Regions from separate parts of the Kitasatospora sp. CM 4170 genome, predicted to be linked through region 2. Evidence: predicted binding sites of a transcription regulator. Region 2 holds the regulator's gene; each other region holds the start of a gene.
The links. Region 2 encodes HspR, which represses chaperone genes until heat shock. Its sites were predicted from a motif close to TTGAGNNNNNNNNNCTCAA; they were not measured.
Positions count from the first base shown of each region.

Region 1: lon (endopeptidase La) is a predicted target of HspR. The motif match lies at 1,273-1,291, and genes of this name have one in related genera.
Region 3: dnaK (molecular chaperone DnaK) is a predicted target of HspR. The motif match lies at 2,069-2,087, and genes of this name have one in related genera.

Region 1 covers NZ_CP134877.1:5,764,471-5,768,444, forward strand. The annotation lists gene RMN57_RS24705 (rhomboid-like protein) at 347-1,180, shown strand; gene lon (endopeptidase La) at 1,314-3,710, shown strand; gene RMN57_RS24715 (GtrA family protein) at 3,872-3,974, shown strand, end outside.
Region 2 covers NZ_CP134877.1:4,625,899-4,629,872, forward strand. The annotation lists gene dnaK (molecular chaperone DnaK) at 1-379, shown strand, start outside; gene grpE (nucleotide exchange factor GrpE) at 376-999, shown strand; gene dnaJ (molecular chaperone DnaJ) at 1,137-2,291, shown strand; gene RMN57_RS19610 (heat shock protein transcriptional repressor HspR) at 2,299-2,817, shown strand; gene RMN57_RS19615 (helix-turn-helix domain-containing protein) at 3,020-3,974, shown strand, end outside.
Region 3 covers NZ_CP134877.1:8,305,515-8,309,488, forward strand. The annotation lists gene RMN57_RS34625 (NAD-dependent epimerase/dehydratase family protein) at 1-525, opposite strand, end outside; gene RMN57_RS34630 (DegT/DnrJ/EryC1/StrS family aminotransferase) at 650-1,774, opposite strand; gene dnaK (molecular chaperone DnaK) at 2,280-3,974, shown strand, end outside.

The DNA of each region.
Region 1 (3,974 bases), 1.1 Mb from region 2:
GCGGGCCGGCTTGTCGGGCCGCCCTCGGACCCACTCGGAAGTGGGCACGGGCCGATACCTTACCCGGCGAATTTTCACTGCGTAACGGTATGTATGCAGTCCAGTTGACGCCGAGCCGCCGGTCAGAGCCGCTACTCGTGCGTAAACAGAGGGATGGTCCGGACCAAATGCCGGGGTTCCGGCCGCCGGCGGTCCGCCGATCTTCACGGGGAACTCCCAGCGGACTCCCAGGACCCGGACGTAACGTGGCCACGACAAAGATCGGGGGGCGGGATTTCCGGCGTTCGCCGGTACGTTGGGCACCGGACGGGGAGCCGAGGGCTGCGGGGTCTGGAGCGGAGGCGGCATGGCGGGGCTGCGGATCGGCGCCGAGCGGAGCGGACCGCGCCGAGGGCCCGGTGCGGTCGCCGGTTCCGGGCCGCCGTACGGGATGCTGCGGCTCGGGCTCCGGTCGACACTGCTCGGCTGGCTGCTGGCCCGGGTGCCGACCCCCCGGCGCAACCCCTTCGCGCTCGGGTACGTCGCCGTGGTCGGCGCCACCACCACCTTCGCCATGCTCGCCGACCCGGACCTGGTGCTCCGCCTGCAGGAGGCGTCCAGCTCGGACGGGGACAACCTGGTGCACCACCCGCTGCGCGCGCTGCTGCTCAGCGGCTTCTGGGTGGCCGGGACGGTCTGGATGCCGTACCTCTGGGCCTTCGCCTTCACCGTCGCGCCACTGGAGCGCCGGGTCGGCGCGGCGCGGGCGGCGGCGGTGTTCGGGATCGGCCACATCACCGCGACGGTGCTCTCCCAGGGCGTGGTGATCGCCGCCGTGTTGGCGGGGCGGCTGGACGCCGCCGAGCTCGACCGCCTCGACATCGGTGTCAGCTACGGCGTGCTCACCAGCCTCGCCGCCCTGGCCGGACTGCTCCGGCCGCGCGGCCGGCTGCTCGCGCTGGCCGGCGCCGCGCTGCTGCTCGCCGAGCAGTACGCCACCGACCGGGACCTGGTGACCGGGATCGGCCACCCGGCCGCGCTGCTGGTCGGGGTGGCGCTCTGGCGCTGGCTGCGCCGCGTCCCCGACCGGCGTGCGCACCGCCCCGGGGAGGCCGCCCAGGCTCCGGCGCCGGCGGCCGCCCCCACCGCGTCGGGCGCGCCCTCGGCGTCCGGCGGGGCCGCGGTGCTCGACCGGATGTGACCCTCCGCAGGTGCTTTTGACGGGCCCTCCGGCGCCCTTCCCTGTTCGCTCACGGCGAACGCGGGGTGGGGAACATCCGGGGCTCGCCAAACCTTAGTCAGGTCAGCTCAAGTTCACTGACTGGGGAGAGATCATGGCATCGACGTCCACACCGCTCACCCTGCCCGTGCTGCCGCTCGACGACGAGGTCGTGCTCCCGGGCATGGTCGTCCCGCTGGACCTGAAGGACACCGAGGTGCGTGCCGCGGTGGAGGCCGCGCGCGCCGCGGCCACCGGCACCGGCAAGCCCCAGGTCCTGCTGGTCCCGCGGGTGGACGGCTCGTACGCGGCGGCCGGCACCCTCGCCACGGTCGAACAGGTCGGCCGGCTGGCCGACGGCGACCCGGCCGCGCTGGTCCGCGCCGTGCGCCGGGTCCGGATCGGCGTCGGCACCACCGGGCCCGGCGCGGCCCTCTGGGTGGAGACCACGCCCTTCCGGGAGTCCTCGGTCGGCACCCCGGTGGCCGGGCGCGCCGCCGAGCTGGTGAAGGAGTACAAGGCGCTCTCCACCCAGTGGCTGCGCCGGCGCGGCGCCTGGCAGATCGTCGACCGGGTGGCCCAGATCGAGGGCGTCGGCGAGCTGGCCGACAACATCGGCTACGCGCCCTTCGTCACCGCCGAGCAGAAGCTCAAGGTGCTGCTGGAGGCCGACCAGGTGGCCCGGCTGGAGTACGCGCTCACACTGCTGCGCGACCACCTCGCCGAGGAGGAGGTCAACGACACCATCCGCAAGGACGTCGAGGAGGGCGTGGCCAAGCAGCAGAAGGAGTTCCTGCTCCGCCGGCAGCTGGAGGCCGTCCGCAAGGAGCTGGCCGAGCTGAACGGCGACCCGGCCGACGAGGAGGGCGACTACCGCGCCCGGGTCGAGGCCGCGGACCTGCCGGAGAAGGTCCGCGAGGCCGCGCTCAAGGAGGTCGACAAGCTGGAGCGGGCCTCCGACCAGTCGCCGGAGGGCTCCTGGATCCGCACCTGGCTGGACACCGTCCTGGAGCTGCCCTGGAACGAGCGCACCGAGGACGCCTACGACATCGCCGGTGCCCGCGCTGTGCTGGACGCCGACCACTCCGGCCTGGCCGACGTGAAGGACCGGATCGTCGAGTACCTGGCGGTCCGCAAGCGCCGGGCCGACCAGGGCCTCGGGCTGGTCGGCGGGCGCCGCGGCGGCGCGGTGCTCGCGCTGGTCGGCCCGCCCGGCGTCGGCAAGACCTCGCTCGGCGAGTCGGTGGCCCGCGCCATGGGCCGCAACTTCGTCCGGGTGGCGCTCGGCGGCGTCCGGGACGAGGCCGAGATCCGCGGCCACCGGCGCACCTACGTCGGCGCGCTGCCCGGCCGCCTGGTGCGCGCCGTCAAGGAGGCCGGCTCGATGAACCCGGTGGTCCTGCTGGACGAGATCGACAAGGTCGGCTCCGACTACCGCGGAGACCCGGCGGCCGCCCTGCTGGAGGTGCTGGACCCGGCGCAGAACCACACCTTCCGGGACCACTACCTGGAGGTCGAGCTGGACCTCTCCGACGTCGTCTTCCTCGCCACCGCCAACGTGCTGGAGGCCATCCCCGAGCCGCTGCTCGACCGGATGGAGCTGGTCCGGCTGGACGGCTACACCGAGGACGAGAAGGTCGTCATCGCCCGTGACCACCTGCTCCCGCGCCAGCTGGAGAAGGCCGGCCTGAAGACCGGCGAGGTCGCGGTCGACGAGGAGGCGCTGCGCCGGCTGGCCGGCGAGTACACCCGCGAGGCCGGCGTGCGGAACCTCGAACGCTCGATCGCCCGGGTGCTGCGCAAGATCGCCGCGCAGAGCGAGCTGGGCGAGCGCGAGCTGCCCGCCGCGATCGGCGCCGAGGACCTGCGCGCCCTGATCGGCCGGCCGCACCACGTCCCCGAGTCGGCCCAGGAGCCGGCCGAGCGGCGCACCGCCGTCCCCGGCGTGGCCACCGGCCTCGCGGTGACCGGCGCCGGCGGCGACGTCCTCTACATCGAGGCCTCGCTCGCCGACGCCGAGACCGGCGGCACCGGGCTCACCCTGACCGGGCAGCTGGGCGACGTGATGAAGGAGTCGGCGCACATCGCGCTCTCCTTCCTGCGCTCGCGCGGCGCCGAGCTCGAACTGCCGGTCACCTCGCTGCGGGACCGCGGCGTGCACCTGCACGTCCCCGCCGGGGCCGTCCCCAAGGACGGGCCGAGCGCCGGCATCACCATGACCACCGCGCTGGCCTCGCTGCTCTCCGGCCGCAAGGTGCGCACCGACGTGGCGATGACCGGTGAGGTGTCGCTGACCGGGCGGGTACTGCCGATCGGCGGGGTGAAGCAGAAGCTGCTCGCCGCCGACCGGGCCGGTGTCACCACGGTGATCATCCCCAAGCGGAACGAGGCCGACCTGGACGACGTCCCGGCCGAGGTGCTGGAGCGGCTCACCGTCCACCCGGTCTCGGACGTGCGGGAGGTGCTCAGCCTGGCCCTGGAGCCGGCCGAGGTGCTGGTCGCCGCCGCCTGAGGACGGTTCACCCGAAGGGGTGCGGAGAACCCGGCGCGGTTCCCCGCACCCCTTCGGGGTCGGTACGGCGCCCCCGGCCCGCCCCGCCCGGGTGACGGCGCCGGTCCCCGGCGGCCCGCCGCCGAGTAGCGGGCGGCGGCGGGCGTGGCCACACTGCGAAGATGCCGTCCCCCACGCAGCGGGCCCTGGCCAGGGTGCCGGCCGGGCTGCGCCCGTTCCTGGTCAGGCACCGCCGGCTGGTGAAGTTCCTGATGGTCGGCGGCC
Region 2 (3,974 bases):
GCGCGAGGCCGAGCAGTACGCGCAGGAGGACCACGAGCGCCGCGAGGCCGTCGAGACCCGCAACCAGGCCGAGCAGCTCGTCTACTCGACCGAGAAGTTCATCGCCGACAACGCCGACAAGCTCCCGGCCGAGGTCAAGACCGAGGTCGAGACCGCCATCGGCGAGCTCAAGGACGCCCTGAAGGGCGAGGACATCGCGAAGATCCGCGAGGCCTCGGAGAAGGTCTCCACCACCGCCCAGAAGCTCGGCCAGGCCCTCTACGCCAACGCCGACGCCGCGGGTGCCGCGCCGGCCGGCGACGCCGCGGGCGCCAAGGACGACGACGTCGTCGACGCCGAGATCGTGGACGACGAGAAGCCCAAGGGCGGTGCGGCATGACGGAGAAGCCGCAGGGTGCTGAGCCCGGCGACGACTCCGCCGCCGAGGAGGCCGTGGTCAAGGCGGCCGAGGAGGCCGCCGCGGCGGGCTCCGACGACGACGTCGCCACGGCCAAGCGCGAGCTGGCCGAGCGGACCGGGGACCTCCAGCGCCTCCAGGCCGAGTACCAGAACTACCGCAAGCGCGTCGAGCGCGACCGGCTGACGGTGCGCGAGATCGCGGTCTCCAACATCCTGGAGTCCCTGATCCCGGTCCTGGACGACATCGGCCGGGCCCGCGAGCACGGCGAGGTGACGGGCGGCTTCAAGTCCGTCGCCGAGTCCCTGGAGACGGTCGTCGCCAAGCTGGGTCTGCAGCAGTTCGGCAAGGAGGGCGAGCCCTTCGACCCGACCATGCACGAGGCGCTGATGCACAGCTACTCCTCGGACGTCACCGAGGACACCTGTGTCCAGATCCTCCAGCCCGGCTACCGGATCGGCGAGCGGATCATCCGCCCGGCGATGGTGGCGGTGGCGGAGCCCCAGCCGGGTACCCAGACCACCTCCGCCCCGGACGCCGAGTCCGGGAAGTCCGCGAAGTCCGCGGACTCGGACGAGGCTGACGGTGGCGCGGACAGCTGACCGCCCGTGACAGCTGAGACCCTGTGCGCTGCGGAGTCGTACGCCGGCCAGTACGGCGGCCGGCTCCGCAGCGCCGTATCCGTTGACTCCACATCGCGTGGGCCCGTAACTGTTGACTCCGGGAGGTGGCGGGAGCCATGAGCGGCAAGGATTTTGTGGAGAAGGACTACTACAAGGTCCTCGGCGTGCCCAAGGACGCCTCCGCCACCGAGATCAAGAAGACCTACCGCAAGCTGGCGCGCGAGTTCCACCCCGACGCCAACAAGGGCGACACCAAGGCCGAGGACCGCTTCAAGGACATCTCCGAGGCCTACGACGTCCTGTCGGACGAGAAGCGCCGCAAGGAGTACGACGAGGCCCGCGCCCTCTTCGCCAACGGCGGCTTCCGCGCCGGCGGCCCCGGCGGCGGCAACTACGGCTTCGACTTCGGCGACCTCTTCAGCGGCAGCCAGGGCGGCTCCGGCGGCGGCCTCGGCGACGTCTTCGGCGGCCTGTTCAACCGCGGCGGCGGCGGCCGGCAGGCCCAGCCGCGGCGCGGCGCCGACGTCGAGACCGAGGTGACGCTCTCCTTCGAGGAGGCCGTCGACGGCGCCACCGTTCCGCTGCGGATGACCAGCCAGGCCCCCTGCCGCACCTGCAGCGGCACCGGCGCCAAGGCCGGCACCACCCCCCGGGTCTGTCCGACCTGCGTCGGCGCCGGCACCGTCAGCCGCGGCCAGGGCGCCTTCGCCCTGTCCGAGCCCTGCCGGGACTGCCGCGGCCGGGGCATGATCGTCGACGACCCGTGCACCGACTGCCACGGCAGCGGCCGGGCCAGCTCGGCCCGCACCATGCAGGTGCGCATCCCGGCCGGTGTCCAGGACGCCCAGCGCATCCGCCTCAAGGGCAAGGGTGCCCAGGGCGAGCGCGGCGGCCAGCCCGGCGACCTCTACGTCACCGTGCACGTCGACCCGCACCCGGTCTTCGGCCGCAAGGCCGACAACCTCACCGTGACCGTCCCGGTCTCCTTCCCCGAGGCCGCTCTGGGCGGCACCATCGAGGTACCGACGCTGAACGGTCCCTCGGTGAAGCTCAAGCTGCCCCCGGGCAGCGCCAACGGTCTCACCCTGCGGGCCCGCGGCAAGGGCGCCACCCGCAAGGACGGCACCCGTGGCGACCTCCTGGTCACCGTGGAGGTCGTGGTGCCCCAGCACGTCACCGGCGACGCGCTGACGGCCCTGGAGCAGTACCGCGAGGCCACCGCCTCGGACGACCCGCGTGCCGCCCTCTTCAAGGCGGCGGAGGGAGCGTGACGACCAGATGACCCCCGACAGCAACGCGCGCGGCCCGATCGGCCCCGGGATCGGCGAGGGCCTGCCCGGCGCCGCCGCACCGCGCGCCCGCCGCACCGCGCCGCCGCCGCAGTACGTCCTCACCGAGGACACCCCGGTGTACGTGATCTCGGTCGCGGCCGAGCTCTCCGGCCTGCACCCGCAGACCCTGCGCCAGTACGACCGGCTCGGCCTGGTCTGCCCGGACCGCACCGCCGGCCGCGGGCGCCGCTACTCGGCCCGGGACATCCAGCAGCTGCGCGAGGTCCAGCGGCTCTCCCAGGACGAGGGCATCAACCTGGCCGGCATCAAGCGGATCATCGAGCTGGAGAACCAGGTCACCGCGCTCCAGTCCCGCATCGCGGAACTGATCGACTCGCTGGAGGGCGCCGCCACCGCGCTCCAGCAGCGCGAGGCCGCCGTGCACGCCTCCTACCGCCGCGATCTCGTCCCGTACCAGCCGCCGACCCAGTCGAGCGCGCTGGTCGTCTGGCGGCCGAAGCGCTGACCGGCCCACACACCGACGGCCGCCGGTTCCCTCCTGAACGGGGGGTGCCGGCGGCTCGGTGTTTGATGAGAGGCTGCCACTCGACAGCCCCGCCGCGGGCCGGTGGAACAATGCCTGATCCCGAACCCGACCCACGACCTAAGATCGCCGGCGGGGGCGCGTACAGTCCTGGAGCCAGTCTGTCGTCGAGAAGGAGCCGCGAATGAGCGGGAGGGACGACTCCACCGCGGGCGTCGGCACGCAGGGCACCCTGTCCGCGGGCGCCCACGATCTCTATCTCGCGGTTATCCGCACGCACGGCCGTATCGCCCGCAAGGAAGTAGCGGAATCCGAGTACAGCTATCTCAGCGAACTGCTGGACATCGGCCTTCTCGTCCCCGACACGGATGATCCGCACGTTCTGCTGGCCGCCGATCCGCAGCAGCTCTCGTCCGGTCTGAGCGCCACCTGGCAGCGCCAGGCGCTGGAACTCCTGGCCCGCGCAATAGCCATACCCGGTGACCTCCAGGGGCTCGCCGACGCCTTTCACAACCCGGACGCCACCGGGGGGACGGTCGAATACGTCCGCGGGAAGGCGATCATCAATCAGCGCATCAATCACGCGGTCGCCTCGGCGAAGGAAGAGGTGCTCGCCGCCCAGCCCGGCGGTCCCCGGCCACCTGAGGTCCTCTCCCAAACCCTCGCCGAGGACATCGAGGATTTGCGGCGGGGAATCTCCGCGCGGACCATCTACCACCCGAGCACCCGGTACCACGCGCCGACCAGAGACTACGTGGCGACGCTCACCGAGGCCGGCGGGAGGTTCCGCACCCTGGACGAGCCGTACACCCGGCTGATCATCGTCGACCGGGCGCTGGCCGTCATCCCGGTCGCCGAGGACCTGAACCTGGCCGCGTTCATCCACGACCCGGCGGTCATCCACTTCCTCACGCACGAGGTGTTCGAGCGCAACTGGAACCGCGGGCTCGACTTCAGCGGCGGGCGGACCGTCCCCCAGCAGGTGGTGTCGCGGATGCGGCAGACGATCATCGACCTGCTGCTCGACGGCACCAACCACAGAGTCATCGCCCGCCGGCTGGGCATCAGCGAACGCACCCTGGCCCGCCACCTCGCCGAGATGCGGGAGGACTACAACGTGGAATCGCTGTTCCAGCTGG
Region 3 (3,974 bases), 3.7 Mb from region 2:
GATGCCGTAGCGCAGGATGGTGAAGTGCTGTCCGTACAGCTCGCGGTAGCTGTGCACCAGCATCTCGGCGGCGAGCTTGGTGGCGACGTAGAGGTGGCCGCTGTGCTCCAGCTCGATCGGCACGTGCTCGTCCAACTCCTGTTCCCCGCCGTCGAGTTCGTTCTCGGCGAGGGCGGCGCCGTAGACCCAGACGGTGCTCGCCAGCACGGTGCGGCTGAGGCCGCTGCGCCGGGCCGCCTCCAGGACGGCCTCGGTGCCGTCGATGTTGGTCCGCACCGCCCGCACCGGGTCGGCGGCGACGCGCTCGACGTCGGCCATCGCGGCGAGGTGGAACACCACCTCACTGCCGTCCAGGGCGGAGGTGAGGGCGGGCAGGTCGAGGACGTCGATGCGGGCGTGTTCGGCGGCGGGGTTGAGGTACTGGTCGGTGGTGTCCACCGCGAGCACCTCGTGTCCGGCGGCGAGCAGCCGGTCCACGACATGCGAGCCGATGAATCCGCACCCGCCGGTGACGGCTATGCGCACGATCTCTCTCCTTCTCCGGCCCGCCGGGGGCTCGTCCGCTTCGGCGGACGGCTCGGACGGGTCTCTGGGACGGACTCTCTCGGGCCGCCCGTCGGGGCGGCTTCGGCATCACTCCGCGCGGGCGTCACCCCGCGAGCCGCCGGTGGACGGCGGTGACCGCCTCGATCACCTGGTCGGTCTCGTCCTCGGTCATGTCGGAGTGCACCGGCAGGCAGATCTGGCGGGAGCAGAGGTCCTCGGCGACCGGGAGCGGGCCCCGCCGGTAGGGGGCGAGCACCGGCTGCAGGTGCAGCGGCAGGTCGTACACCTCGCCGGAGAGGCGGACGCCGAAGTCCTCGGCCACGGCCCGCTTGAACGCCGCGCGGTCGACGCCGGCCGGCAGCAGCGCCACGTACTTGTAGTAGTTGCTGCGGGAGCCGGCCGGCTCGGTGATCGGCTGCAGGCCGTCGAGGCCCGCGAGCGCCGCGTCGTAGCGCTGGGCGACCCGCCGCCTGGTCTCCACGAACTCCTTGAGCCGGCGCAGGTGCACCGTGCCGACGGCGGCGTTCAGCTCGCTCATCCGCCAGGAGGCGCCGAGCCGGACGTGGTGGTTGGTGGTGAACGAGCCCTTGCCCTGGTCGCGGTAGATCCGGGCCTCGTCGCGCAGCTCGGGGGAGTCGGTGAGGACCATGCCGCCCTCGCCGCTGGTGGTGACCTTGGTCGGGTAGAACGAGAAGGCGCCGGCCAGGCCGAAGGTGCCGGCGGCGCGCCCGTCGTAGCTGCTGCCGTGGGCGTGGGCGGCGTCCTCGACCAGCGGGACGCCCCGGCGGTCGCAGATCGCGCGCAGGGCGTCCACCGCGGGGGTGACCAGCCCGCCGATGTGCACCAGGACGACGGCCGCGGTGTCCGGGGTGAGCGCCGCCTCCAGGGTGGCGGGGCTCAGCGCCAGGGTCCGCGGGTCCACGTCGGCGATGACCGGGCGGCCGCCCGCGTGCACGACGGCGGCGGCGGTCGCGTAGAAGGTGACGGCCGGGACGACCACGTCGCGGTCGCGGACGTCGACGGTCCGCAGCGCGATCTCCAGCGCGGCCGTCCCGCTGGCGACGGCGACCGCGTGCGGGGCGCCGTGCTCGGCCGCGAAGGCCTGCTCGAACCGCTCGGTCCACGGGCCGAGCGTCAGCGCGCCGGTGGCGAGGATCTCGGTCACCGCGTCCGCGACGGCCGAACGGTCGATCTCGTCGAACACGATGCGAGCGGCTGGCACGCCCATCGGGCCTCCTCCGGCAGCGGGGTGAAGACAGCTTCGGACAGAACGATCGAATCCGGGCAGACCGGGAAGAATCGGTCGGGCCAGGCACATCACGCTACTTCGCCCGCCCGGCCGCGGCCCGTCGTCGCCGCCCGCTCGGGTGATCCCGCGGCCGCGCGTCGCAGGTCGGAGCCGGTTCGCGGGCCCGGCCGACCGGGCGGGTCGCGGGTGCGGCCGGAGCGCGGCGGCCCGGTCGCCGGGGTCGCCGGCGCCCGCCCCGGGCGGCGCCCCCGGCAGCGCCGAGTGACAATTGAATTGATACGAATTCGCTCAACTTTCATGAGCGGCCGCCAGGAGTGGCTGCAAGGCCCCCGCCGCCCGGCGGTACGCCCGCGCGGTCCCTGCGTCCGCGCCGTCCGGTGAGTCCGCGCCGTCCGGTGCGTCCTCGCGATCCGGTACGGGCGTGCGGTCCGGGTGCGGGCGTGCGGTCCGGCCCCGGCCGGGTCGCTCAGGAGGGAGGACCGCGATGGCTCGCTCAGTCGGGATCGACCTGGGCACCACCAACTCCGTCGTCTGCGTGCTGGAGGGCGGCGAGCCCGCCGTCGTGCCGAACGCGGAGGGTGCCCGCACCACGCCGTCGGTGGTCGCGTTCGCCAAGGGCGGCGAGGTGCTGGTCGGCGAGGTGGCCAAGCGCCAGGCGGTGACCAATGTCGACCGTACGGCCCGGTCGGTGAAGCGGCACGTCGGCGACGCGCAGTGGCGCTTCCCCGAGACCGGGGACGTCGACGGGAAGCGGTACACCGCGCAGGAGATCTCCGCCCGGGTGCTGCAGAAGCTGAAGCGGGACGCCGAGTCTTACCTCGGCGAGGACGTGACCGACGCCGTGGTCACCGTCCCCGCGTACTTCAACGACTCCCAGCGCACCGCGACCAAGGAGGCCGGCGAGATCGCCGGCCTGCGGGTGCTGCGCATCGTCAACGAGCCGACCGCCGCCGCCCTGGCCTACGGCCTGGACAAGGGGAACGACCAGACGATCCTGGTCTTCGACCTCGGCGGCGGCACCTTCGACGTCTCGCTGCTGGAGATCGGCGAGGGCGTCGTCGAGGTGAAGTCCACCAACGGCGACACCCACCTCGGCGGCGACGACTGGGACCAGAAGGTCGTCGACCACCTGGTGCGGCAGTTCAAGAACGGCTACGGGATCGACCTGGCCAAGGACCGGATGGCCGCGCAGAGGCTGCGCGAGGCAGCCGAGAAGGCCAAGATCGAGCTCTCCTCGGCCACCGAGACGACGATCAACCTGCCCTATGTGAGCGCCTCCGCCGAGGGGCCGCTGCACCTGGAGGAGAAGCTCACCCGGGCGCAGTTCGAACAGCTCACCTCCGACCTGCTGGAGCGCTGCCGCGGACCCTTCCACCAGGCCGTGGAGGACGCGGGGATCCAGGTCTCGGACATCGACCACGTGATCCTGGTCGGCGGCTCCACCCGGATGCCGGCGGTCACGGAGCTGGTCAAGTCGCTCACCGGGAAGGACCCGCACAAGGGCGTCAACCCGGACGAGGTGGTCGCCGTCGGCGCCTCGCTGCAGGCCGGCGTGCTGAAGGGCGAGGTCAAGGACGTCCTGCTGCTCGACGTCACCCCGCTGTCCCTCGGCATCGAGACCAAGGGCGGCATCATGACCAGGCTGATCGAGCGCAACACCACGATCCCGACCAAGCGCTCCGAGATCTTCACCACGGCCGAGGACAACCAGCCGTCCGTGCAGATCCAGGTCTACCAGGGCGAGCGGGAGATCGCCGCGTACAACAAGCGGCTCGGCATGTTCGAGCTGACCGGCCTGCCGCCGGCCCCCCGCGGCCTGCCCCAGATCGAGGTCACCTTCGACATCGACGCCAACGGCATCATGCACGTCGGCGCCAAGGACCTCGGGACGGGGAGGGAGCAGAAGATGACCGTCACCGGCGGCTCGGCGCTGCCGAAGGACGACATCGCGCGGATGATGCGCGAGGCGGAGCAGCACGCGGAGGAGGACCGGCTGCGCAAGGAGGCGGCGGAGACGCGGAACCAGGCCGAGCAGCTCGTCTACTCGACCGAGAAGGTCCTCGCCGACAACCCCGACAAGGTGCCCGAGGACGTCAAGTCCGAGGTGGAGGAGGCCCTTTCGGAGCTGCGGGAGACGCTGAAGGGTGAGGACACCGCGGCCGTCCGGGCCGCGACGGAC